2 regions of the uncultured Gordonia sp. genome follow, and region 2 is predicted to be linked to the other one. Evidence: predicted binding sites of a transcription regulator. Region 2 holds the regulator's gene; the other holds the start of a gene.
The links. Region 2 encodes LexA, which represses DNA repair genes until DNA is damaged. Its sites were predicted from a motif close to CGAACANNTGTTCG; they were not measured.
Positions count from the first base shown of each region.

Region 1: Q0627_RS13790 (DUF222 domain-containing protein) is a predicted target of LexA. The motif match lies at 1,987-2,000, and genes of this name have one in related genera.

Region 1 is NZ_CALLZT010000142.1:118,929-131,025, reverse strand. Features, by position in the region: gene Q0627_RS13790 (DUF222 domain-containing protein) at 24-1,817, opposite strand; gene Q0627_RS13785 (hypothetical protein) at 2,080-2,247, shown strand; gene Q0627_RS13780 (hypothetical protein) at 2,536-3,279, shown strand; gene Q0627_RS13775 (hypothetical protein) at 3,480-4,691, shown strand; gene Q0627_RS13770 (globin) at 4,879-5,322, shown strand; gene Q0627_RS13765 (NrtR DNA-binding winged helix domain-containing protein) at 5,333-6,022, opposite strand; gene Q0627_RS13760 (ADP-ribosylglycohydrolase family protein) at 6,097-7,518, shown strand; gene Q0627_RS13755 (T3SS (YopN, CesT) and YbjN peptide-binding chaperone 1) at 7,551-8,069, shown strand; gene Q0627_RS13750 (NAD(P)/FAD-dependent oxidoreductase) at 8,121-9,536, opposite strand; gene Q0627_RS13745 (DUF3556 domain-containing protein) at 9,547-11,319, opposite strand; gene Q0627_RS13740 (class I adenylate-forming enzyme family protein) at 11,372-12,097, opposite strand, start outside.
Region 2 is NZ_CALLZT010000139.1:8,437-20,533, reverse strand. Features, by position in the region: gene hrpA (ATP-dependent RNA helicase HrpA) at 1-1,066, shown strand, start outside; gene nrdR (transcriptional regulator NrdR) at 1,077-1,550, opposite strand; gene Q0627_RS12750 (LysM peptidoglycan-binding domain-containing protein) at 1,745-2,221, opposite strand; gene lexA (transcriptional repressor LexA) at 2,452-3,135, shown strand; gene ptsP (phosphoenolpyruvate--protein phosphotransferase) at 3,240-4,904, opposite strand; gene Q0627_RS12735 (DeoR/GlpR family DNA-binding transcription regulator) at 5,437-6,207, shown strand; gene Q0627_RS12730 (1-phosphofructokinase family hexose kinase) at 6,204-7,193, shown strand; gene Q0627_RS12725 (fructose-specific PTS transporter subunit EIIC) at 7,235-9,322, shown strand; gene Q0627_RS12720 (HPr family phosphocarrier protein) at 9,390-9,650, shown strand; gene hflX (GTPase HflX) at 9,727-11,115, opposite strand; gene dapF (diaminopimelate epimerase) at 11,297-12,097, opposite strand, start outside.

The DNA.
Region 1 (12,097 bases), on a different contig from region 2:
CCCACGGCCGTTCTCGTGCGTCGCTAAAAGGGTGGTGGGCCATAGTCGTTGGTGTCGACGGTGCGGGGAGCTGGCCGGTAGCCGGGGCCGACGACCCGGTCGGCTCGGTTGAGTTCGCGTTCGTGGCGGCGCCGGGCATGCTTGGCCGCGGTGCGGGTGCGTTCGCGCATCGGCTGCTCGATGCTGTGGTGCGAGGTGCCGATAGCCGGCGAAGTGAAGCGGACACGTTTGAGCCCTGGGAACAGCGCAGTGTTGTCCTCGGGTGGACCATCTATCCGGATCCCTTCCGGGGTGTACCAGACTCGGGCGGTGTGTCCGTCGGGGTCGAGGTATTGGTCATCGACCCAGAGGGAGAACGATTTCAGCAGATGATGGAAGCGGCATTTTCCGTTGAGGCCCAACGGATCTGTGCGGCCACCACGGTCGGGGTGCTGGTGGTCGTACTCGGTGACATGATCGAGATCGACTGACCACGCCGGGGTTTCGCAGCCGGGGACCGTGCAATAGCCATCCCGAATCCGGATGAACGTGTCCAGCGCCTGCGACGGGCGGTACGGATCGGACGGCAGGTGCGACGGGAGTGGCTGGTTGCCGACATCGCTGGCGTGCGGGGCTTCGAGGTTCGTCGCTTGCGCTCCTCGCACCTCAACCAGCGAGGGGGTCACATCGCCAACCAGCAAAGGGGTCACGTCGCCAACCTGCGACGGAGTTGCGCCGTCGACCGGCGTGGGGGTTGCCTGGTCAGCATGGAACTCAGATGGCTGAAACGTGAACTTACGAGTATTGCCATCATCTGCTGGTTGAGGCGCGAGCTTGCGAGCCTCGAAACCCCGTGAGGCGTCCGTGTCCGCACCCACCGGACTCTTCACCTCGGGAACCAAAGGCCGTACCTGCGTGTGTGATTGGGCAGCGATGTCGCGGACGTGATCGGCATCGATCACACCGTAGCCGTCCATGAAACCAGGATTGTCAGCGGCACCGTCGATGGTGGATTCATCACAGACGACGTGAAGGACGATCCGTGCCTGCGCCTGCGGCAGGCACCGGGCGTCGGGAATGACAGCGGGGCAGTCGGCCAGGCCGCACTCGCAGGCGAACTGCTGGCCGGTGAGCAGGGCGAACATCGCATCACTTCGCCGGGCCGCCATACGACGCGGGTCATCCTTGCACGCGCAGGCGGCGAGCACTTTCACCGACTCGAACGCGATGCGGGCATTCTCGGCCGACATCGACGCACCGAGCGCGGCCATGCCGTGTTCACGGCCGGTGTCCACCCACACACCACGATCGTCGTGGGCCTGCTGACGGCGACGCCGGACGCTGTCGGGGTCGCGACGGAACACGATCCGATCGCACATATCCCGCAACCTCGCCCGGCTCCACGCGCCCTCGCGGCGGCGCAAGGTCGCGGCGATCTCGGCGTCGACGGCCTCGGCGTGCTCGGTTCCCTCAATCAGCTCGGTACGCGAAACAACGGTGGTGACATGGGTTTTGGTGATCAGACCGTCGCGCAGACACAGCGCTACCTGCGGGAGACGATCACGCAACGCCACCGCCTCGTCGACAAGGCGTTCGCCCATCGTCTGGGTCAGCGCCCCGCTCATCGCGATACGCGCGCCGAGTTGGGCATGCGCATCCAGCATCCGGTAGTCGGCGGGTTCAGTCGCCACCAGCTCGGTGTGCAACGCGGCGATCGCCGCGTACTGCGCCCACGCGGTGAACGATTCAACCGCCCGCACCGAACCCACAGCCGTCATCAACTTCGTGACCCGCTCGGCGTCGACGCAACCTTCGGCGAATTCAAGAAACTCAGACATACTGTGACTCAGTTGATTCCACCGATCAAGACCATGCGGGTCGACGACTGCCGAGCCCGAATTCGGTTCGGTCATTTCTCATCCCCCGTTCTGCGATCACCGATTGCGGTACTCATCGTGGCCGGGCAACCCCTCCCGGCCACGATTGCCTGATACTCATCAGATTACTAGAACAGGTAATCGAATACCAGTCCTTCCGTCGATATGTTCGACAAGTTGTTCCCGCGCAGCGAGTTGCCCGCGACACGCCGGACGAGCCGGGGTGTCCGCGTCCAAGCAACTCCTCAACGCCGAACCGAAATCGGCCGGCGCCCGCACCGTCGAGCTGGTCGTGCCGGAACATCAACTCGAACATTCCCCGCCGGCGATCGGCGAATCCCACGTAGTCCATGCTCGCGGCGATCAACCGACCTCGGACAGGAGTACGTGAATCGGTACACATTGGGCGCAGGTGCCGGTACCGGCCCATGTCGTACCACCGTGGTTGACTTCCGCCATGTCCGAATTGGTGCTGGTCGTGATGGCCGGTGTGGTGTTGGTGAGCTTGGCTGTCGCGCGAGGTGTACGCCGTAGGTCCGGATCTCCGGCTGCGGGGACCCACCGAATATTCCGGAAACCTCCCCCGACACCGCTGCAGCAGTTGGCGACGGATCGTCGCAACCACAGGGATCGGCTTAACGCGTTGTGTGACAAGATCACCCGGCAGTCAATGTTGCCAATGGCCCGGCGGCCAGGTGAGGGCGAATACGGCGGTTTCGCCATCATGGTCGCCGATATTTGGCTGGGTCGGGATTTCACCTTGCGTGCCCGTGCGGTCGGGCTGAGCTGGTTGCCGTTCGTCGACGCACCCGAACATCACGAAACCCCCGAGATCGCCCGGGAGCGCCTCAACCGCAACTACCGACTGGGCGACGACGAACGCAAGGCCCTGGAAGTCATGTCCCGCAAACAGGCCGGCCGTATCGCCGTCACCGCCGCTCACGTCGCCGACAGCATCCACCGCACGCCCGTATGGGGACGCGACTTCTTCGACCTGCACAGCGTCCGGGTCGACCTGACCGCCGAGATCACCTACCTGACCGAAGCCGCGAAAACCCTCGCCGAACAAGACAAACTACTCGGACCGGCACCGATCGCCCAGCGGGCGCTCGACGCGGAGATCGTCGGCGTCTACATCGAGAAGTCCCGCATCCTCGACGAACGGATCGACGCCCTGCTCGCGCGACTCGAAGCGCTCGACGCGTACCGGGCGATCGTCACGGAGGTGCAGCGGCGGGCCGACAGACAGGACTGGCTCGACCGTGTCAACACCATCGACGACCTGGATTCCGCCGCATCCGCCGTCGCCGACCACCATCACGCCGACGCGCTGCGCGACACCGCCGTCGAATCCCACGCCTGGGCGCAGGTATACCTGCCCAACCTCGGATCGCTGACAGCGCGCCTTACCGCAGCCGGATAGCTGCGCACCGGCCGGGCGAATTGTCGGAGTCTCGCGCTAGGATCTTCCGCAATGCGAACCGGTCGAGGGTTTCGCCCTGAAAGCCGCGGAGCGGCGCACGTGGCTGTGGACTACACGAGAAACACGACGCAGGCCGTCGTGCCGGTCTGGACGCTGGCCACGCAGGAAGCCGAAGCCCCGATCTGGCCCGCGGTGAGCAGATGACGCCGGACAAGCTCGACCAGCTGCGGAGTGCGCTGGCCACCTTCGCCTCGTCGCCCATTGCCACACTCGAAGCCCATCCGTCGCCCAAGAACCTCGACGAGAAGCGTGGGATTCCACTGGAAAGCGCGAGTCCGTTGGCGAAGCATCTCGCGCAGTTGGTGTCGAACACCCCGAAGGCACGGGTAGCGGCTTCCGGCGAGACCCTGTACCGGATGGTCGTTCCGGACAAGGTTGCGGCATCGGTCGGCAGTGGTGTCATCACATCGATGAAGGCGGCGGGTGGCGGCATCCACAGCGCACTGGTGGGAAAAACGGGCATTGCGGCGCAGGCAAAGTTCGTGCCCGTCGTCGCCGGTAAGTCGGCGGCGATGGGCGCCGTCGGCGGTTCGGCGGCGACGGCAGGGACCGCCGTTGCCGGTGCGGGAGTGCTGACCGTCGCCGCTCCGCTGGTCCTGATGGCTGTCGCAGTCGGTATCAGTGCCCACGCCGAACGCCAACGTCAGGAGGCCATCGCCCGGCTCGAAACACTCCTCAAGAAGCTCGACAAGGCCAACCTGGACAGTGAACGCACGGATCTGAATGCGTGTGTGCCCGCGATCGAGAAGGCGACGGCGGTCCTGCTGGATCGCGGTCGCGTGGGCCACTCCCTCGGACTCGACACCGCGGTGCATGTCATCGACAAGGGAATCAGTCTGGCCGACAGCCGTTTACGCGAGTGGCTCACCGCGCTCGGCCAACTGCCCGAAGGACCGAAAGTCGAACTCGCCAAACTACGTGAAGCGATCCCCGGCATCGACGACCCGGACAGTGAGTTCTACGCGTACCTCGAATTGGCTGACCTGGCCATCGCACTCAAACATCGCGTGCTCGTTCTGCAGGCCGTCGAACATGCGCAACACGACGAGGACAACCCATTCGAGAACTTCGTCGACGCACTGAAGTCCGACCAGCGCAGCCTCAACCAACTGGTCGGTGACCATTCGGAGTTCCTACAACGACTTTCGACGCTGAGGCTCGATCGATCACACGGAATCATGGATTTCACCATCGGAGCCGGAGACATCGACAAGCTCTTGAACACCACTGCACGACTGCGCGAGCTCCCCGACCGGATGCCTTCCACCCAGTCCCGCAGCGACGTCGCGATCGAGATTGCCCAAAAAGCCGACGGCTCGCTCGTCGTCTTCCCGGCCTACGCCGTCCGGTAACGGACGTTCCCGCGTCGCAGATTTCGTCCCGCGAATTGGTTGTCACGATATCGGATTCGCGGGACGAAGTTCTGGACGCGGGAAGGGGGCGGGACCAAGGTCACGTTCGGTGGTGAGGGTATTGCCCGCGGTGGGTGCGGGTGGAAGCATGCGGCTATCGGACATCGGATCGAGTGGGAGGTTTGCGATGGAGCAGCCCGACACCGGTGACGCGGCCGTGCTCCGGTCCCTCGAACTGTATGACGAATTCGTCGGCGACCCCACGCCGATGATCTACGAGCGGTTCTTCGTCAAGTACCCCGAAGGTGAAGAGATGTTCGCCTTCGACAAGTACATGGAATCGCGGATGATGTCGTCGGTTCTCATGCTGCTTTCCGACGTGGCGGACCACACGACCCCGATCGAATACACCACCCACTGGATCGCCGACCACGTGGCGTGGGGAGTCGGACGCGAGATGATGTTCGACATGTTCGACATGATCCGGGACACCATCGGTGACGGGCTCGGCGACCGGTGGACCTCGGAGATGCACGATGGCTGGTGCGCTCTCATCGACCGGATGAGACCCGTCATGGACGACCAGATCGCCGAGGCCGAAGGTTACCGGCCGCAACCCACTCCCGCGTAGCGCGGGGACGTCACGCTCGGCGGTAGAGGGCGGCGGGGCGGCCTCGGTCACCCTCGGAGAGGAGCGGGCGGCCGTCTTGGAGGACGGGTTCCAGGAACGGTTTCATGCGGCGGTTGAAATTGTCCTTGTGGACGCGGGTTCCGACGACGGCCTCGTGGACTCTGCGGAGCTGATGCAGGGTGAACGGTTCGGGGAGGAAGCCGTCGGGGTCGGGGAGGGTGTCGGCATAGCGGTGCCGGAACTCGTAGCGTTCACGCAGGCCCATGACCGCGGCGGCGACGATCTCGTTGTGGTCGAACAGCAGCGGGTCCTCCCTCATGATCCGGCCGTCGGCGTCGACGGGTACCAGGGTGCCTGTCGCAGACGCCAGGTCGGTCTCGCACATCGATACGGAGTGGGCGGCGGAGATCACCCAGGTGCGGTTGTCGCGGGCCGGATCGTCGAACAGCCGCAGCAGTCGCGGATGGGTCTGTCGCTGCGGCCGGATGCCAACCTTGCGGCCGAACACGTCGTCGACGGTCTGCGCGACGGTCGTGCGTTCGCGCATGAAACCGCCAGGGAGTGCGCGGCCGTCAGGGTTGGTCCGGTCCTGGATGAGTACGTGCAGCGCGGGATCGTACGGTGCCCGGCACACCGTCAGGATCGCCAGATCAACCGTAACCCCAGGTCGGGGGTAGTTTTCGAGTTCGCTCACAGCCATGGCTTTACATTAGCGCACTTCGCGTGCTAACTTCTCTTTAGAGATTTTGAAGCGCTAAAGAGAAGGAGTTCGGCATGAAGCTGAATTCAGCACAGACAGACCGCGCATGTGGCGCGGTCCTCGGTTCCGCCGTCGGCGACGCACTGGGTGCAGGCTACGAATTCGGATCGGCACGCGTCGGCACCGACGGTCCGCAGATGATCGGCGGCGGCCTGGGCAACTTCGCCCCGGGCGAATGGACCGACGACACCACGATGGCGTGGTGCATCCTGGACGTCGCCGCGACCGGCCAGGACCTGCGGTCCGACGCCGCACTGACCGCGATCGGGCGCAACTTCCGTACGTGGTACGAATCCCGCCCCGCCGACATCGGCATCCAGACCAGCAACGTGCTGGGCCGGGCCGGCGCCGATCCGACAGCGGTCGAACTGACCGCGGCCGCCGCGGGCTTTCACGAGCAGACCGGGCGCACCGCCGGTAACGGATCGCTGATGCGCACCGCTGCCGTCGCGCTGCCGTTCCTCGGCAATCCCGACGCGGTCGCCGACGCCGCTCGCAAGATCAGCGCGCTGACGCATTTCGATCCGCGGGCACAGGAAGCATGCGTGCTGTGGTCGCTGTCGATCCGCCGCACCGTCATCGACGGTGAGCTGGATCTGCGCGGCGGCCTGCGCTACCTCGACGACGACGCCGTCGCCTACTGGACCGAGCGGATCGACGAGGCCGAGACCTCCGACCCGAAACGATTCAATCCGAACGGATGGGTGGTCAGCGCACTGCAGGCGGCCTGGTCGGCGATCGTTCACTCCGACGGCTTCGCCGAGACGCTGAGCACCGCGATCCGAATAGGCGACGACACCGACACCGTCGCGGCGATCGCCGGCGCGCTGATCGGTGCGAAGTGGGGCGCGTCGGCGATCCCTGCGAAGTGGCGCCGCATCCTGCACGGTTACCCGGGCAAGCGCGGTGAGGATCTCGTGCACGCCGCCATTCAGGCGACCTCCGGCGGTCCGAAACCCGGTGTGTGGCCGAATGCGTCGCGGATGACGGATGGGGGCACGACCGGCGTACTCGTGGAACACCCCTACGACGACGGTGTGTTGCTCGGCGACCTGGACGCACTCGACAAGCTGCCCGCAGAGGTCACGGCGGTGATCAGCCTGTGCCGAGTGGGCACCGAGCAGGTCCCTCCGGCCGGAGTCGAGCACATCTGCTACTGGTTGATGGACTCGGAACTCCGGTCGGAGAATCCGAATCTCGATTTCATTCTGGATGATGCAGCGAAAACTGTTGCTGCACTGCGGGATGAGGGACAGGTTGTGCTGGTTCATTGCGTCGCCGCACACCGCCGGACCCCGACCGTCGGCATCGCATACGCGCTGGAGCGGGGCGTCGGCCTGGCCGAGGCCACCTCCGCGGTGCGTGGCGTACTGCCTCGGGTGAACCCCAACTCGGCATTCGACGAGGCACTCGGTCGGATCGCCGCACAGCGATAACTGACGAATCACCCACTCCCGAAGGAGGAGACATGGACAACATTCAGGACCGCGACAAGCGGTCATCCGAAGGCTCCCACGACCTGTGGCGCGAGTTCAATGCCACCGAGCGCACCGACACCACCACGTCGGCGGCATTGGTGCGGGTCGCCGAGGACCGGGCCGAGCTGCTGGGCTGGGTCGGCGAGGCCCTGCGGGAAAAGTTCGGCGAGATGCCCGAGACCGACGACGATGACGACTTCGTGCTCTCGCACATGGGCCAGGTCGTGTGGGTTCGCGTGCACACCAACCAGCCTGCCGTCACCATCATGGCGAGGGTCGCGCACGGGGTGTACTCGCGGCGCGCGAGTGAAGTGGAGATCGGAATCCTCAACCGGCGCAGCACTTTCGTCAAGTGGTCGCTGGTCAACAGAAATATCTGGCAGGAGATCGATATGGTCGCGATACCGTTCGCCCCGCGCCACCTCACCAATCTCGTCGACGTGTTCTTCGCGGCGATGTCGGCCAACCGTGACGACCTCGCCTACCGCACCGGCGCGAAAGTGGCTTGACCACAGAACAAATCGGAATCCTGGTGCCATATACGAGCACCAGGATTCCGATTAGTTGGGTAGCTTGCGTAGGGCACGTTCGGCGGCATGGAAGCCGCACATGCCGTGGCCTCCCGGGCCGGGTGGGGTGGCAGCCGAGCAGATATACACACCAGGGACGCCTAGATCGTAGGGGTGCACCGACAGTCGGGGGCCGAGGACCAGTTGCACGGCGTCCTTCGATCCGGTGTTGATGTCGCCACCGACGTAATTACTGTTGTAGCTGGGCATCTCGGTTGTGGAGCAGACTTCCTTGCCGACGATGCGGTCGCGGAAGCCCGGCGCGAAACGTTCGATCTGACCGATGATCGCCTCGGTGGCGTCGCCCCGGTAACCGTTGGGGACATGGGCGTAGGCCCATACCGGGTGCACGTCCCCGACGCTGCGGCCGGGATCGGCCAGGTACTGCTGCCCGACCAGCACGAACGGCCGCTCGGGCATCCGACCTTGCTGGATCGTCCGTTCGGTGGCGGCGACCTCGGCGAAGTCACCACCCAGGTGGACGGTTCCGGAGCGCCGGGCATCCGGGTTGGTCCACGGAATACCCTCGCGGACAGCGAAATCCACCTTGAAGGCACCCGGTCCGTGCCGGAACCGGCGCAGCTCACGCAGCACCCGGTTCGGTAGCCGGTCAGCGCAGATCGCAGCCACCGCCCGCGGGTCCAGATCGAACATCGTCACATCCGCCGATGGCAGATCCGCGAACGACGAGACGCGAACCCCGGTCTCGATCCGCCCACCGAGTTCGAGCAGCGTCCGCTCCATCACGTCGGCGATCCGTCCCGATCCGCCCTCGGCCACCTGCCAACCGAACCGATGTCCGGCGGTGGTGATGCCGAGCCCGATCGCCGACGTCAGCGGTTGGTTCAGCGGCCGGAAGGTGTGCGCGGCGATACCGCCCCACAACGCCCTCGCCTGAGGAGTGCGGAAGAACCGGGCCAGTACCGACCCCGGCAGCACGGTCGGCATACCGAACCGGGCCAGTTCGAACGGGTGCCGCGGCACCTTGACGAGCGAGTCCAACACCGCCGGTCCGAGGACGTCGAACTTCCGGACCGGGCGGTCGAACAGTGCCCGCCACACACCGCCGTCGGCTCCCATGCCGGCAGCGGTGTCGGCGACACTGCGATGGAGCACTCCGGCGCTGCCGTCGTCGAGCGGGTGTACACAGTCGAGTTCGGCTGAACGCCAGTGCAATCCGAGCCGTTCGCAGTCCAGAGTGGCCAGGAATGGTGACCCGACCGCCATCGGATGGATGGCCGCGCAATGATCGTGTACCAGCCCGGGCACGATCGCCTCGAAGGACCTCAGTCCGCCGCCGACGGTGTCGCCGGCCTCCAGCAGCGTGACCTCCATGCCTCCGCGGGCCAGGGTGATCGCGGCGGCGAGCCCGTTGGGCCCGCCGCCCACGATCGTGGCTGTGCTCACGAGACTCTCATCACGAAACACCCAGGGGGAAGCGCTTCGGGTCCGACGTCCACGTGATGTTCAGTGGGATCGGGCCGTCAGGGAGCCACGGCTGCGCGTTCACGCAATCACGCACGCTCCAAGTGCCTTTCGCGAGCACACCCACGGCCGGGTCGATGATCTTGAAGTCCTGCTCGAACCGGGTGATCGGCTGCGACTCGGCCCACACGATCATCACATCGCCCGGATCGAAACGCACCTGTTCCTGGACCGCGGCAATCATGTTCTCGTCGTGCAGGTGACCGTCGCCGAAGTTGAAACCGGTGCAGATACCCGACATAACCTCACCTTCGCGGATTCTGCGCAGATCGATGTCCTGAACGAAGCGCATCATCGTCGAATATACGCCCCGGCCCTGACTGTGCATAGCGCGCCAGCTCAACCCGAAATCACCGATCACCTCACCCCATTCCCGTGGAACGTCGATCGCCTCCAGCTGATCGATGAGCGGCGGGATCGGGCGTTTGGTCAACCGATTGAGCTTGTCCTCGGCACCGGGCGCAAACGCCCACAGCCCCACAGCCCAGTTGCCGGCGTACTGGCGCAGCGAGGGCAGGAAAGACACCTTGTCGGGGCGGATGTTGCCGAGCACCGGGAAGAAGATCAGCATCGCGAAGATGACCAGGATCAACCACGGCGGATTCATGTCCACCACCGAGTACCCGTCACCTGCGGGGAATCCCACGAACAGGATGATCGAGATGTAGATGAACAGCAGATTCCATTCCAGCGGCACGGCCAGCGGGAAGGTGGAAATGATGAACAGGTGGTAGCAGATCATGAACACCACGCCGACGACGGTGAGTGTGCGGTTCACCGAGAACAACAGCAGGATCGGCACCGCGATCTCACCGATCGCGCCGAGGATATCGGCCATGAACCGGGCCAGTTTCGACGGCCGCAGGTCGTTGGGGTAATTGCGATAGTTCGCACGCCGCAAGGATTTCCACGGCAGCATCGGACTGTTGGACACCATCACCGGAATGACATTGACAAAATGCAGGCCGACCTTCGACAGACCCGCGCCCACCCACACGACGACGATGAGCAGTTTCCCGGCGACGATCATCGTCGCGAACGACGCGTAGGGCAGGATCGCGAAGATCAGCAGGGCCGGTACGTACTGTTCGGCGCGAGAGGCCAGGAACACCACCTTGTCCCGGAATCCGATCAGACAGATAAGCACGAGCGGCGCGATCAGCAGCTTCGGATCGATCAGCCGATGCGGTGCGGAATCTTCCAACTCCCCGCCAGGGGCAACCAGCGCCACCACCAGCGAGATGAGGAACAGGAAGTACATGCCGACGTCGAGCGGGGTTCGGGTGGTGCCCGCGGTCCCGGGCACCCAGGTCCACGGCCGCAGCCTGATGGTGCCGGTACGGGACCAGAACCGGAACCCGCCGGTCCACGGCTTGAACTTGTTGGTCAGCGGCCCCCAGGCACCGGCCAGGTTCAGCGACTCCAGGAACATCGTCCAGATGATCAACTTCTGGTAGATGATCGGCTGATCCCACCAGGTGTCCACCTCCCAGAAATGCAGACCGGAGGTGGCGGTGGTGATGATGATACCCGGAAGGGCGTAGAAGAACACCAGCTTTACCGCGTAGATGAGAAAGAAGATCTTCGCCGTGCCGAAGCCGTAATCGACCCAGCGGTGTGTCGAGATCGCCAGCCGCTCCTGCAGCGGCAGCGCCAGGTATTCCTCGGGAACTACTTCGGGTAGATCGGGTTTGGTGAATCCCATGACAATTCGTCCTTACGAGTGTGAAAGAACTGAGAGTTCAAGCGGACCGGGTTCAGGCGGACTGATCGATACGACGCAGAGTGGGCTTGTCCAGCTTGCCCACGGGGTTCTTCGGCAGGGTGTCGGTGATGATGATGTCGACGGGCTGCTTGTATCTCGCGAGCTGCGTGCGCAGGTGCTCGGTGATGGCCTCGGGGCCCAATTCGACGCCGGGATGGGTGGAGACGTACAGCACCGGGACCTCGCCGTATTTCTCGTCCGGGCGGCCGATCACCGCCGCCTCGGCGACCCCCTGCACACCGTAGACCACGGTTTCGATCTCCTTGGGGTAGATGTTCTCGCCGCCCCGGATGATCATGTCCTTGGCCCGGTCCACCAGGAACAGGTAGCCGTCCTCGTCGAGATATCCGACATCGCCAGTACGCAGCCAGCCGCCGTCGATGAGGGTCTTCTCGTTCTCCTCCGGCCGATTCAGGTAGCCGCGCATGATATTTGCGCCGCGCAGCAGGACCTCGCCAGGTTCTCCCACCGGGCACGACTGTCCCTCGCGATCGACGATCTTGATCTCCACTCCGGGCAGCGCCGGACCGACCGAACCGACCTTGCGGACACCGTCGATCGGGTTGCAGGTGGCCGCGCACGTGCATTCGGACAAGCCGTAGCCCTCGACCAGCGGGAAACCGTAACGCTTCTCGAAGCCCTCCAGCAGTTCGACGCTGGCCGGCGCCGCACCGCACACCGCGAACCGGACCTTCGAGGTGTCCGGTTGCACCTCCGG
Region 2 (12,097 bases):
GCGGGAACTGTCGGTGATCACCGGATCGTCGATCGCCGCCTCCGACTTCACACCGGCTGCACTGCCCAAACACCTGGTCATGAACTTCAGCGTGGTCGACGGATCCGGGCAAGAAGTGGCCTCCGGGCGATCACTGCCGGAACTCCGCAAGAAGGTAACGCCGGGCTCCGGCTCCCGCACGGAGAAGGCACCCACCTTCACCGACTGGACAGCCGACGGAATCGGCACGCTGTCCGACTCGATCACCACGACCATCGCCGGCCAGAGAGTCACCCGCTACCCTGCCCTACTCACCGTCCCGGCGGGTTCTCGCTTCGCCGTTCAGGTCACCGCCGCCACCTCTGCCGCCGAACGTGACCGACACCTGCCGGTGGCGGTGGCGGCGATGCTCGACCACAGGATTCCGGCACTCACACCGAAGATCACAGCGGGCCTCGATCCGCTGGGCAAGTTGAGTCTGAGCCAGAGCCCCTACCGCGATCGCGACCGGATGGTCGCCGACTGCACCTTCCGCGCGATCCGTGACGCCGTTGCCGACCGTATCTCCGAGGTGTCGGCGGTGCGGTCACCCGACGATTTCGGCCACCTGCTCGCAGCACTGAGTCCGAAGGTGCGATCGACTGCACCGGAACACTTTTCGGCGGCAATCGCAGCCCTGCGGGAAGTCGCGCCACTGCGCCGGCTCATCGACTTGCACGCCGGCTCCGCCGCCGCGGACGATGTCGCAGAACAACTCGACCATTTGATCTTCGAAGGGTTCATCGCAGCCACGCCGCTGTCGGCGCTGCGGCATCTACCCCGCTATCTACAGGCCGCGCAGCAACGGCTCGACGCACTGCCCGGCGGTGCCGATCGCGACGCGCAAGGGTTGCGCAGCATCGACAGGGTCATCGAACACTGGAACTCCCGACTCACGAAAGTACCGGCCGCGCGTCGGGATGCGGTCAACGACGAGGCACAGTGGATGGTCGAGGAACTGCGGGTCGGCCTGTTCGCGCAGCGACTCGGCACCGCCTATCCGGTGTCGGAGAAGCGGGTCATCAAGGCCATCGACGCACTGCGGTGACAGCCCCGCACTACCCTGCTTCCGCGGAGGCCGCCGTATTCGAGACCGCCCGAAGGTCATCGATCTCGCGCTGGAAATCCTCCACCGAATCGAACGATCGGTACACCGACGCGAAGCGCAGATAGGCCACCTCATCGAGGTCGCGCAGCGGGCGCAGGATGGCCAATCCAACCTCGTTGCTGGGGATCTCGGCCGCACCCGATGCCCGGATGGCCTCCTCCACCTGCTGGGCGAGCAACGCCAGCGAATCCTCGTCGACGTGTCGGCCCTGGCAGGCCCGACGCACGCCGCGCATCACCTTCTCGCGGCTGAAAGGTTCGGTGACTCCGTTACGTTTGACCACCGAGAGCACCGCGCTCTCGACGGTGGAGAAGCGGCGGCCGCATTCCTGACAGGCCCGCCTGCGCCGGATCGCCTGCCCTTCGTCGGCGACACGTGAGTCGATGACCTTGGTGTCCTCGTTGCGGCAAAACGGGCAGCGCATGTTGTCCTCATGACCGTCGAGGGGCGCGCCGGCGCACCGCGGAACGGTCACACCGTGTCGGTTTCCGACTGGACCCTGTGGCATGAGAATACCGCCGATCAGCAGAGCGCTCGATGCACCCCTGACAGCGGACACCCCGTCGCAGCGCCGGTGCCTGCTCTCCGCGGCGTGGTCACGGTTCATCTGAATCGGGCTCATCGGTATCGGGGCACGAGCAGCGGCTGACCGGGGACCACGCCGGACGAGGCGAGGTCGTTGAGCTCACGAATCCGCTCGACCACCGCTTCGACGGGGTATCCCGGGGCGACCCGGGCGGCCACCGACGACAACGACTCCCCCGAGCGCACGTACACGACCGCGGTGCCGGTGGGATCGGGCGCCACCGCGTCGGCATAGTTGTTGCCGACGATGACCAGCACCCAGACACCTGCCGCGAGCAGGGCACCCACCAGGACTGCGGTCGCGGACGCGCGGCGCCGGGCGATCGTCTCCCATGAAGCGATCTGGCGTGGGTCATGCCCCGGTGCGGTGCAGCGCGTCCCGGCCGGAACCGGTGTCCGGTGGCCGGACCGGCGCGGACCGGCGCCGTGATGCCCGGCCGGTCGCAGCGGAGCGAGCCGGTCATGAGTGGATGTCGTGCGGCGGGCGGGTTCTGCGAATGTCGCGGCCATGGCCACCACCTCCGAGGTTGTTCGACGGGCATTCGGTGTTCGAGTTGTTCGATCAGTTGTTCGATGAACTGATGTTCGATTTGTACCACGGGGGTGCGACAAAGTCGCGCGGATCTCGAACAAACGTTTGGTAAGCAGGCGAAAGTTCGTCTAGGCTGGCGATCGAACATCTCGACGAATCACGCCAAAAAAGCTTGACCGGCAGGCTTGACCGACAGGAGAGAACATCCATGAGTGACAAGACCGGAGAACCGTCCGGCACACCCGATGTCGCTGTGGCAGAGGAATCGCTGACTCCGCGTCAGCGTGCCGTGCTCGAGGTTATCCGGGCCTCTGTGCGTGAGCGTGGCTACCCGCCCAGCATTCGTGAGATCGGCGACGAGGTCGGTTTGGCGTCCACGTCGTCGGTGGCCCATCAGCTGCGCACGCTCGAACGCAAGGGGCTGCTCAAACGCGATCACAATCGTCCGCGCGCGGTCAACGTCCAGGATTCCGACCACTCGCCGACCAAGCCCACCGTGGTCGACTCGAGTCTGCCGGAGCCCACATTCGTGCCGGTCCTCGGCCGGATCGCCGCCGGTGGCCCGATCCTCGCGGAAGAGGCTGTGGAGGACGTGTTTCCACTACCGCGCGAGTTGGTGGGCGAGGGTTCACTGTTCATGCTGCGCGTCGTCGGTGAGTCGATGATCGACGCCGCCATCTGCGACGGTGACTGGGTGGTCGTGCGCCAGCAGAACGTCGCCGACAACGGCGACATCGTCGCGGCGATGATCGACGGCGAGGCCACCGTCAAGACCTTCAAACGCAAAGACGGACACGTCTGGCTGATGCCACACAACGTCCACTTCCAGCCGATCCCCGGTGACGACGCGGCCATCCTCGGCAAGGTCGTCACCGTTATGCGCCGCGTTTGACGAAGGCCCACAGACACGAAGGCCCCCAGACACGAAGGCCCCCAGACACGAATCGAACTCGCCCGGAACACTTTCCGGGCGAGTTCGATTCGTCTCCGCAGGACCTACAGCAGAATTGCGGCCGCCGCCGTCCGCGCGGCCTCCGGGTCTTCCGCTGCGAGAGCCGCTTCGGCGGCTTCACGGCACTGGTCACTGGTTGTCTGCGACAGCCGCGCACCCACCGCCGCGGCGGCGACCGGTGCGCTCGAAAGCGAGGTGACCCCGAGTCCGACCAGGACGCACGCCAGCAACGGATCGGCTGCCGCCTCACCGCACACGCCGACGGGTTTGCCGAGATCCTTGCCCGCCCGGGCGACGTTGGCCACCAGATTCAGCACCGCGGGCTGCCACGGATCGGTGAACGCGGCGAGTTCGGCCGACATCCGGTCGGCGGCCATCGTGTACTGCGTCAGGTCGTTGGTGCCGATCGAGACGAAGTCGACCTTGGACAGGATCGCGGGTGCGAGTACCGCTGCGGCGGGGATCTCGATCATCACACCCGCAACGAGCCCGCGGCCGCGTACCTCGGCGGCGAATTCCTCGGCCTCACCCGCCCCGGCGATCATCGGTGCCATCACCCACGGTGTGACACTTGCGTTCTCGGCGGCCCGGGCGATCGCGTCGAGCTGGTGGGTACGGATCTCGGGGTGGACCGAGGCGATCCGGTTGCCACGGACGCCCATCGCGGGGTTCGGCTCATGCTCCTGCGACACGAACTTCAGCGGCTTGTCCGACCCGGCGTCAAGCGTCCGGATCACCACCTTGTGACCATCGAAGGCATCGATCACCTCCCTGTACAGAGCGGCCTGCTCGTCGACCGACGGCTCGTCGGCCCTGTCGAGAAAGGCGAGCTCCGTACGGAACAGACCCACTCCTTCAACGGGATGATCAGTGGCCGCCCGGGCCGACGTACCGTCGGCAACATTCGCGAGGATCGAGACGCTGTGGCCGTCGGCCGTACGACCGGGACCTGACCATGCGGCCGCCGCCTGAGCAATCCGACGACTCTCCTCGACACGCGACCGTGCCTGTTCCGCATCGGGTTCGATCTCGATGACGCCGGTGGTGCCGTCGACCAGGATCGTGGTGCCCGCCGCCACGTCGGCGAGCTCGGAGACTGCCACGACGCACGGGATGCCCAGCTGGCGCGCGATGATCGCGGTATGGCTGGTCGGTCCGCCGAGCCTGGTCACCAGCGCGGTGACCAGGGACGGGTCGAGCCCCGCGGTATCGGCAGGTGCCAGATCGTCGGCGACCAGGATCGACGGCGTATCGGGCACCGGCACACCGGGTTCGGGCACGCCGAGCAGTTCTGCCACCACCCGGTCACGCACATCGTTGAGGTCGGTCACGCGTTCTGCCATCAGTCCACCCAGTTTGGTGAACAGTGCCGCGAACTCCTCGGTTGCTGCGATCGCCGCAGCCGGAGCCCGCACGCCCTTGGCGATCCGCTTCTTGGCCGCACCCACCCAGCCACGATCCTCGGCGAGCCCCGCGGTCGCGGACAGGACCTCTGCGGCCACACCACTGGAATGCGACGCCCGCTCACGCAGCCGTCCCGCGACGGCGGCAGCGGCTTCGGTGAACCGATTCGCCTCGGCGTCACGCTCACCCTCGGGTACGTCGGCGGAGCCGGACGGCGAATATACCGGACGCTCGCCCGGCCACAATGCCGGCCCGTAGGCGATGCCGCCGACGACGGGCGTTCCCTTGAGTGCTGTTGTGGGCATGGTCCACCATCCTTGTGACGTGGCGGTCCCTCACTCCGGCACCGCAGCTGCGAGGAACCTTCGAGACTACGAGTCAGCATGTGACTCAGCTAACAGTTCGGTGAATCAAGACTCGCAGGCAGTTGCGGTTCTGTCAACAGAGTCGGACACACTCATACACAAACCCACAGATCGGCCACGCCGCGTACTCGCCATGCGAATCTACCCACGAAATCGCTCATCACGGACCTCTTCTGTGATTTACACTACATTTGTGCCTTGACTTGAACCAGAGACAAGCGTAAACACAGTGATATCAACAACTAAATCAAACGTAGCTCACACAAACTCACACCAATGATCGGGCAACTCAAGCCGATACACACCTTCTGGTATGTGGTGTTATGTGGTTCTGGAGGGAACGATCAGAAGAAGGTCGAGCCCTACCGACCGGACGCGGTCGAAGTCCAGGGGTGTCAAACCCTGACCAATGAAAAGTCCAGGGGTGTCAAACCCTGGCCAATGAGCTGCCCCATCAACGAACGGAGTGCGCGTGTACGCGGAGGAACGTCAGCAGGCGATCGCCGACGAGGTGCGCCGCATCGGTCGCGCCTCGGTCGCCGATCTCGCCGGCCGGTTCTCCGTCACCAGTGAAACCGTCCGCAGGGATCTGGCCACGCTCGAACGCGCCGGTCATCTACAACGCGTCCACGGTGGTGCTGTGCGGCCCGGCCTCATCCGCGTCGTCGCCGAGCAAGGCCTCGATGTCCGGGAGACCACGCACGTCGACCGCAAGCTCGCGATAGGAACGGCGGCGATGAAGTTCCTGCCACCGAACGGCGGGTCAGTGCTCTTCGACGCGGGCACCACGACGTTTCAGGCCGCGATGGCACTTCCCCACGGCCACGGCCTCACGTTGATCACCAACAGCATCCCTATCGCGGGTGTGCTGACCAACCACTCCGACGGCTTCGTCCACGCTGTCGGCGGTCGGGTGCGCGGCCTGACCCAGGCCACCGTCGGCGCCGATACCGTCGCCGCCATCGCACGCCTGCGGGTATCGACGGCGTTCATCGGCACCAACGCGATCACCACGCGCCACGGCCTCTCGACACCCTATCCCGAGGAGGCAGCCGTCAAACGCGCGATGGTGTCGTCTGCGGATCAGGTTGTGGTGCTTGCAGATTCATCAAAGATGGGCCGGGAGGACCTCGTCCGCTTCGCCTCCCTCGACGAGGTCGACGTTCTCATCACCGACTCGACGGTCAGCCCGACGGACGCCGCCGAACTCGCCGACCACGGAATCGAGGTTGTTCTCGCATGACCGCCGCACCCGACAGCTCCGCTCACTTCGACATCGTGACGCTCACGGCCAACCCCAGTCTGGACCGCACCCTGGAATTGCCGGGCGTCCTGCAGCGCGGCGAGGTGCAGCGTGCCGCCGGCTCCCGCGCCGAACCGGGCGGCAAGGGCGTCAACGTCTCGCGGGTCGCCGCGGAGGCGGGAGTGCCCACGCTGGCGCTGCTTCCCGGTCGCGACGGTGACCCGCTGCTCGCCGCACTCAATGACGTCGGATTGCCGTACCGGACCATGCCCGTCGACGGCGAGATCCGGTCCAACCTCACCATCGCCGAACCCGACGGCACCACCACCAAGATCAACGCGCCCGGGGTGGCTCTCGACACCGATCAGGCGCGGCGCCTGACCGAACTCGTGCTCGAACACGCCGCGTCGGCGGCGTGGGTGGCGCTGTGCGGATCGCTGCCACCGGGCCTGCCCGACAACTGGTACCGGACGCTCCTCGACGCCCTGGCCGACCTGCCGTGCCGTGTCGCCGTCGACACTTCCGGGCCGCCGCTGGTCGCTGCCGCCGGCGGACGGTCGGACCTGCTCAAACCCAATGACGAAGAGCTCGCCGAGGTCACCGGTGCGGACTCCGCAGTTCTCAAATCGGCTGCGGCAGCAGGAGATCTGGCACCGATAGTCGCTGCTGCGACCGAATTGTCCGCCCGCACCGGAGGTTCGGTGCTGGCCACGCTGGGTGCGGCGGGCGCGGTGCTCACCACCGCATCCGGCAGCTGGGCGGCGATCCCGCCACCCACTGTCACCCGAAGCACCGTCGGCGCCGGCGACTCGTCACTGGCCGGTTACGTCCTGGCCGCATTGCGAGGTGAGCCCGAACCCGAGCGGCTGCGTTCGGCCGTCGCCTACGGTGCGGCGGCGGCCGGGCTGGCCGGTACCCAGCCGCCATCGCCGGCTCAGCTCGATCTCGAGCGAGTCGTCCTCACCGAACTGACCCCGATCCGCTGACGCTCCCCTTTCGCAGAGGAACCCCGACAAAGGAAGACCCCATGGCACAACAGATCATCACCGTCGACACGGTGCGGCTCGATGTCGACGCCGGTGCCGATCCACCGGCGGTGATCGGCTTTCTCGCTGGAGCGCTCGGCGAGGCAGGCCGCACCACGGACGCCTCGGACCTCGTCGAGGCCGCCCTGGCCCGGGAAGCCAAGTCGGCGACCGGGTTGCCCGGCGGCATCGCCATCCCGCATGCCCGCGCCGAATCGGTCACCGAAGCGAGCCTGGCTATGGCCCGGCTCGCGCCCAAGGTCGACTTCGGAGCACCGGACGGACCGGCGGACATCGTCTTCCTCATCGCCGCACCGGCGGGTGGGGGCAGCGAGCACATGAAGCTGCTCAGTGCGCTGGCCCGCGCCCTGGTGCGGCCCGACTTCGTCGCGGATCTGCGTTCGGCCGAAACCCCCGAACGCATCGTCGAACTCGTGGACGGGGCGATCACTCCGGCGCCCAAGAAGACCGCTGCTCCTGCCGCCGCAGCAGCGTCGGCCACAGCGGCGCCGGCAGCGGTGACCCCCACCGCGACAACCGAGACGGCACCGGCAGCTTCCGACAAGCCGTCGATCGTCGCGATCACCGCGTGCCCCACCGGCATCGCCCACACCTACATGGCCGCCGACGCACTCAAGTACGCGGCCGAGCGGGCCGGTGTCGAGTTTCACGTCGAAACGCAAGGATCCTCGGCGACAACGCCTTTCGATCCGAAGGTGATCTCGGATGCGGGCGCGGTCATCTTCGCCACCGATGTCGGCGTCAAGGGCAAGGAGCGGTTCGCGGGCAAACCCGTGATCGCCTCCGGCGTCAAACGGGCCATCAACGAGCCGGACAAGATGATCGCCGAAGCCGTTGCGGCGGCGGGTGATCCGAATGCCGCACGAGTGGCCGGAGCAGAAGGCGGCGCCGCCGACGACGTGGCACCGGCCGGCGGCGGCGTCGGACTGGGCGGGCAGACCCGACAGGCATTGATGACCGGCGTCAGCTACATGATCCCGTTCGTCGCCGCCGGCGGCCTGCTCATCGCACTCGGCTTCCTGCTCGCCGGGTACGAGATCGGCAAGTCCACCCTCGACCCGGGCGGTTCGCTGTCCGACGGCGCCTACATCGCGCTGCACAACACCATCACCAATCTGCCCGACGGCGGCATCGGCACCTACCTGGGTGCGGTGAGCTTCGCCATCGGCGGCGCGGCCCTCGGCCTGGCCGTACCGGTTCTTGCCGCATACATCGCGTTCGCAATCGCCGACCGGCCCGGCATCGCCCCCGGTTTCGTGGCCGGTCTGGTGTCGGTCGCCATCGGCGCGAACTTCCTCGGTGCGCTGCTCGGTGGTCTCATAGCCGGTGTGGTGTGCCTGTGGATCGCCCGAATCCCGCTGCCTCAGTGGGCGCGTGGCCTACAGCCGGTGGTGATCATCCCCTTGCTCGGCAGCGCAGCGGTCGGCGGTGTGCTGTACATGGTGCTCGGCAGGCCGCTGTCGTGGCTGATGGACAGGCTCAACGACGGCCTCGATTCGATGTCCGGCGGTTCGGCTGTCGCACTCGGAATCGTGCTCGGACTGATGATGTGCTTCGACCTCGGCGGCCCGCTCAACAAGTCGGCATACCTGTTCGCCACCGCCGGAATCGCCTCGGCCACCGCCGGCGACGCGCAGTACCAGATCATGGCCGCGGTGATGTGCGCCGGCATGGTGCCACCGCTGGCGATGGCCCTGTCGACCGTGCTGCGGCCGGGCCTGTATTCGGACCCGGAGAAGGAGAACGGCAAAGCCGCCTGGCTGCTGGGCGCGTCGTTCATCTCCGAGGGCGCGATCCCGTTCGCGGCGACCGATCCCCTGCGGGTGATCCCGTCGACGATGCTCGGCGGAGCCGTCACCGGCGCACTGTGCATGGCATTCGGCGTGGAGCTGCGCGCACCGCACGGCGGCGTGTTCGTGTTCTTCGCGATGAACAACTGGGGCCTGTTCCTCGTGGCTCTTCTCGCCGGCACCGTCGTCTCCGGGCTGGCCGTCACCGCGGCCAAACAATTCTGGAAGCCCAGCAACAAGTCCGGCGATACCGCGCAACCGCAGACGGTCGCGGCCTGACCCGCCTACGATCGCAGCAACCCGCCATACCCCACTGAATACCGCTCAATTGAAGGAGAAATATCTCATGCCCAGCACCACCGTCACCGTCGGATCCGCGGTCGGCCTGCACGCCCGCCCCGCCACCATCATCGCCGAGGCCGCCGCGGAAACCGGGCAGTCGGTCACCATCGGCCTCGAAGGCGAAGAGCCCGTGGACGCCGGTTCGGCCCTGCTGATCATGACCCTCGGTGCGGAGAAGGGCACTCCCGTGGTCATCAGCGCCGACGATCAGGCCACCGTCGACGCGATCGCCGCGATCGTCGCCAAGGATCTCGACGCCGAATAGCCTGTCGTCCTGATGGTTCCGGCCCGTCACGCATTGTGCGTGACGGGCCGGAACCGTTCGTTCTGGGCGGCGAGTGCTAAGACACCCGCAACTCGGCGAGCTCACCGGCCATCGACGCCGGCACCCGTACCCGCATGACGGTGCCCTGTGCGTCGTGGTCGGTCGAGAGCACCTCGCCGTCGCGGTGGATGCGGGAGACCACGTCGCCGCGGCTGAACGGCACCGCGATCGTCACCTCAACGTCGCCGCGCGCGATCTCGGTGCGGATTCGGTCGAACAACTCGGGGAGCCCCTCCCCGGTCTGCGCCGAGACGAACATCGCGCCGCCGAGCATGCCACGCAGTTCGGTACGCCGGGTCTCGTCGATCGCGTCGATCTTGTTGACCACCAGCAGCTCCGGCGGAGCGGCGGAGCCCTCGTCGGCGACGACCTCGTTGATCACCCGGCGTACCGCCGAGATCTGTTCGAGCGGAAAGGGATCCGACCCGTCGACGACATGCAGGAGCAGATCGGCATCGACGACCTCCTCAAGCGTCGACCGGAACGCCTCTACGAGTTGAGTAGGCAGGTGCCGTACGAATCCGACGGTGTCGGTGAACACAACCTGACGTCCGTCTGTGAGAGTGGCGCGGCGAGTGGTGGGATCAAGGGTGGCGAACAGCGCATCCTGAACCAGGACACCGGATCCGGTCATCGCGTTGACGAGGCTGGACTTGCCCGCGTTGGTGTAGCCGGCGACCGTGATCTTGGGAATCGAACTCCGTTGCCGCGCAGCGCGTTTGGTTGTCCGTGCGGTCTTCATCTCGCGGATCTCGCGGCGCAACTTGGCCATCCGTTCCCGGATGCGGCGGCGATCGGTCTCGATCTTGGTCTCGCCGGGGCCACGCAGGCCCACGCCACCGTTGCTGCCGGCCCGGCCACCGGCCTGGCGCGACATGGACTCACCCCAGCCGCGCAGCCTCGGGAGCATGTACTCCATCTGGGCGAGTGACACCTGCGCCTTACCCTCGCGTGAGGTGGCGTGCTGGGCGAAGATGTCCAGGATCAGCGCGGTGCGGTCGATGACCTTGACCTTGACGACCTTCTCCAGGGCGGTCAGCTGCGCCGGGGTCAGTTCGCCGTCGCAGATGACGGTGTCGGCGCCGGTCGTGAGCACAACCTCGCGGAGTTCGTCGGCCTTACCCGAGCCGATGTAGGTCGCGGCGTCGGGGGTGGACCGGCGCTGGATGAGACCGTCGAGAACCTGCGAACCGGCGGTTTCGGCCAGGGCTGCGAGTTCCACCATGCTCGCCTTCGCCTGCGCGACGGTGCCCTCGGTCCACACGCCGACCAGCACGACCCGTTCCAGGCGCAGCTGTCGGTACTCGACCTCGGTGACGTCCTCGAGTTCGGTGGACAGTCCGGCGACACGCTGCAGCGAGGCTCGATCGGACAGTAGTTGCTCACCGGTGGTCGGCGGTGCCATGCGGAATGCCGAGGCCGTCCCGGAACCGGCGGTGACCGGGCCGAAGTCGTCGGGGTCGAAGTCGGGCTCGTCGGTGAGATCTGCGGAGGTGTGGGATGAAGATTCAGTCATTTGCCCTCCATGATGACACGGTGCACATATCCCGGGCATCTGCTTTTTCGCCCCGGTTCCGGTCTGCTGATCAGCCGTCGCGCGACCATCCCGGCCGGAAGCGGCCCTCGGCGACAAGCATCGACGGTCCGCGCAGCGTCGCCCCGTCGGCGGTGATCGTGACCAGCACCGATCCGCCCGGGACGGTGATACGCAACGATCCCGAATCCTCACTGAGCACACCGAGCGAGGCCTTGCCTGCGGCGACGAGCCCGGTACCGCAGCTGCGGGTCTCACCCACTCCCCGCTCGAAGACCCGCATGTCCGCAGCCCAGTCGGCATCTCCGTCGGTAGGCCGCGCGGGGGTGACGAGTTCGAGGTTGGTGCCGTTCGGGAACACGACGGAGTCGATCGTGACACCTGCGGAGAAGTCGACTTCGGCCAGCAGCTGCGGGGTGAGGTCGGGAACCACACAGGCCAGATGCGGATTGCCGACATCGACAACAGCGCCCGTGTAAGTCGTCTCCCCGACTCGCGCCTGTGATTGACCGTCGACGCGAGCCTGCCCCATCACGACGGTGACATCGGCGTGCACGTCGTCGTGGGAGTGCACGATCACCGGACGCGCTCCGGCCCGCGAGCCCACGGAGAACGTGTCGGTGTCGATCAGTCCGGTGGCTCGCACATAGTGCGCGAACACCCGAACCCCGTTGCCGCACATCTCGGCGATCGACCCGTCGGCGTTGCGGTAGTCCATGAACCAGTCGTCGGGCCGGACACCATCAGGCAGTCCGTCGAGGATCCCACGCTCAACCAAGGCGACCGCGCGGGCTACGCGCAACAGACCGTCCGCTCCGATGCCTCGCTGCCGGTCGCAGATCGCGGCCACCAC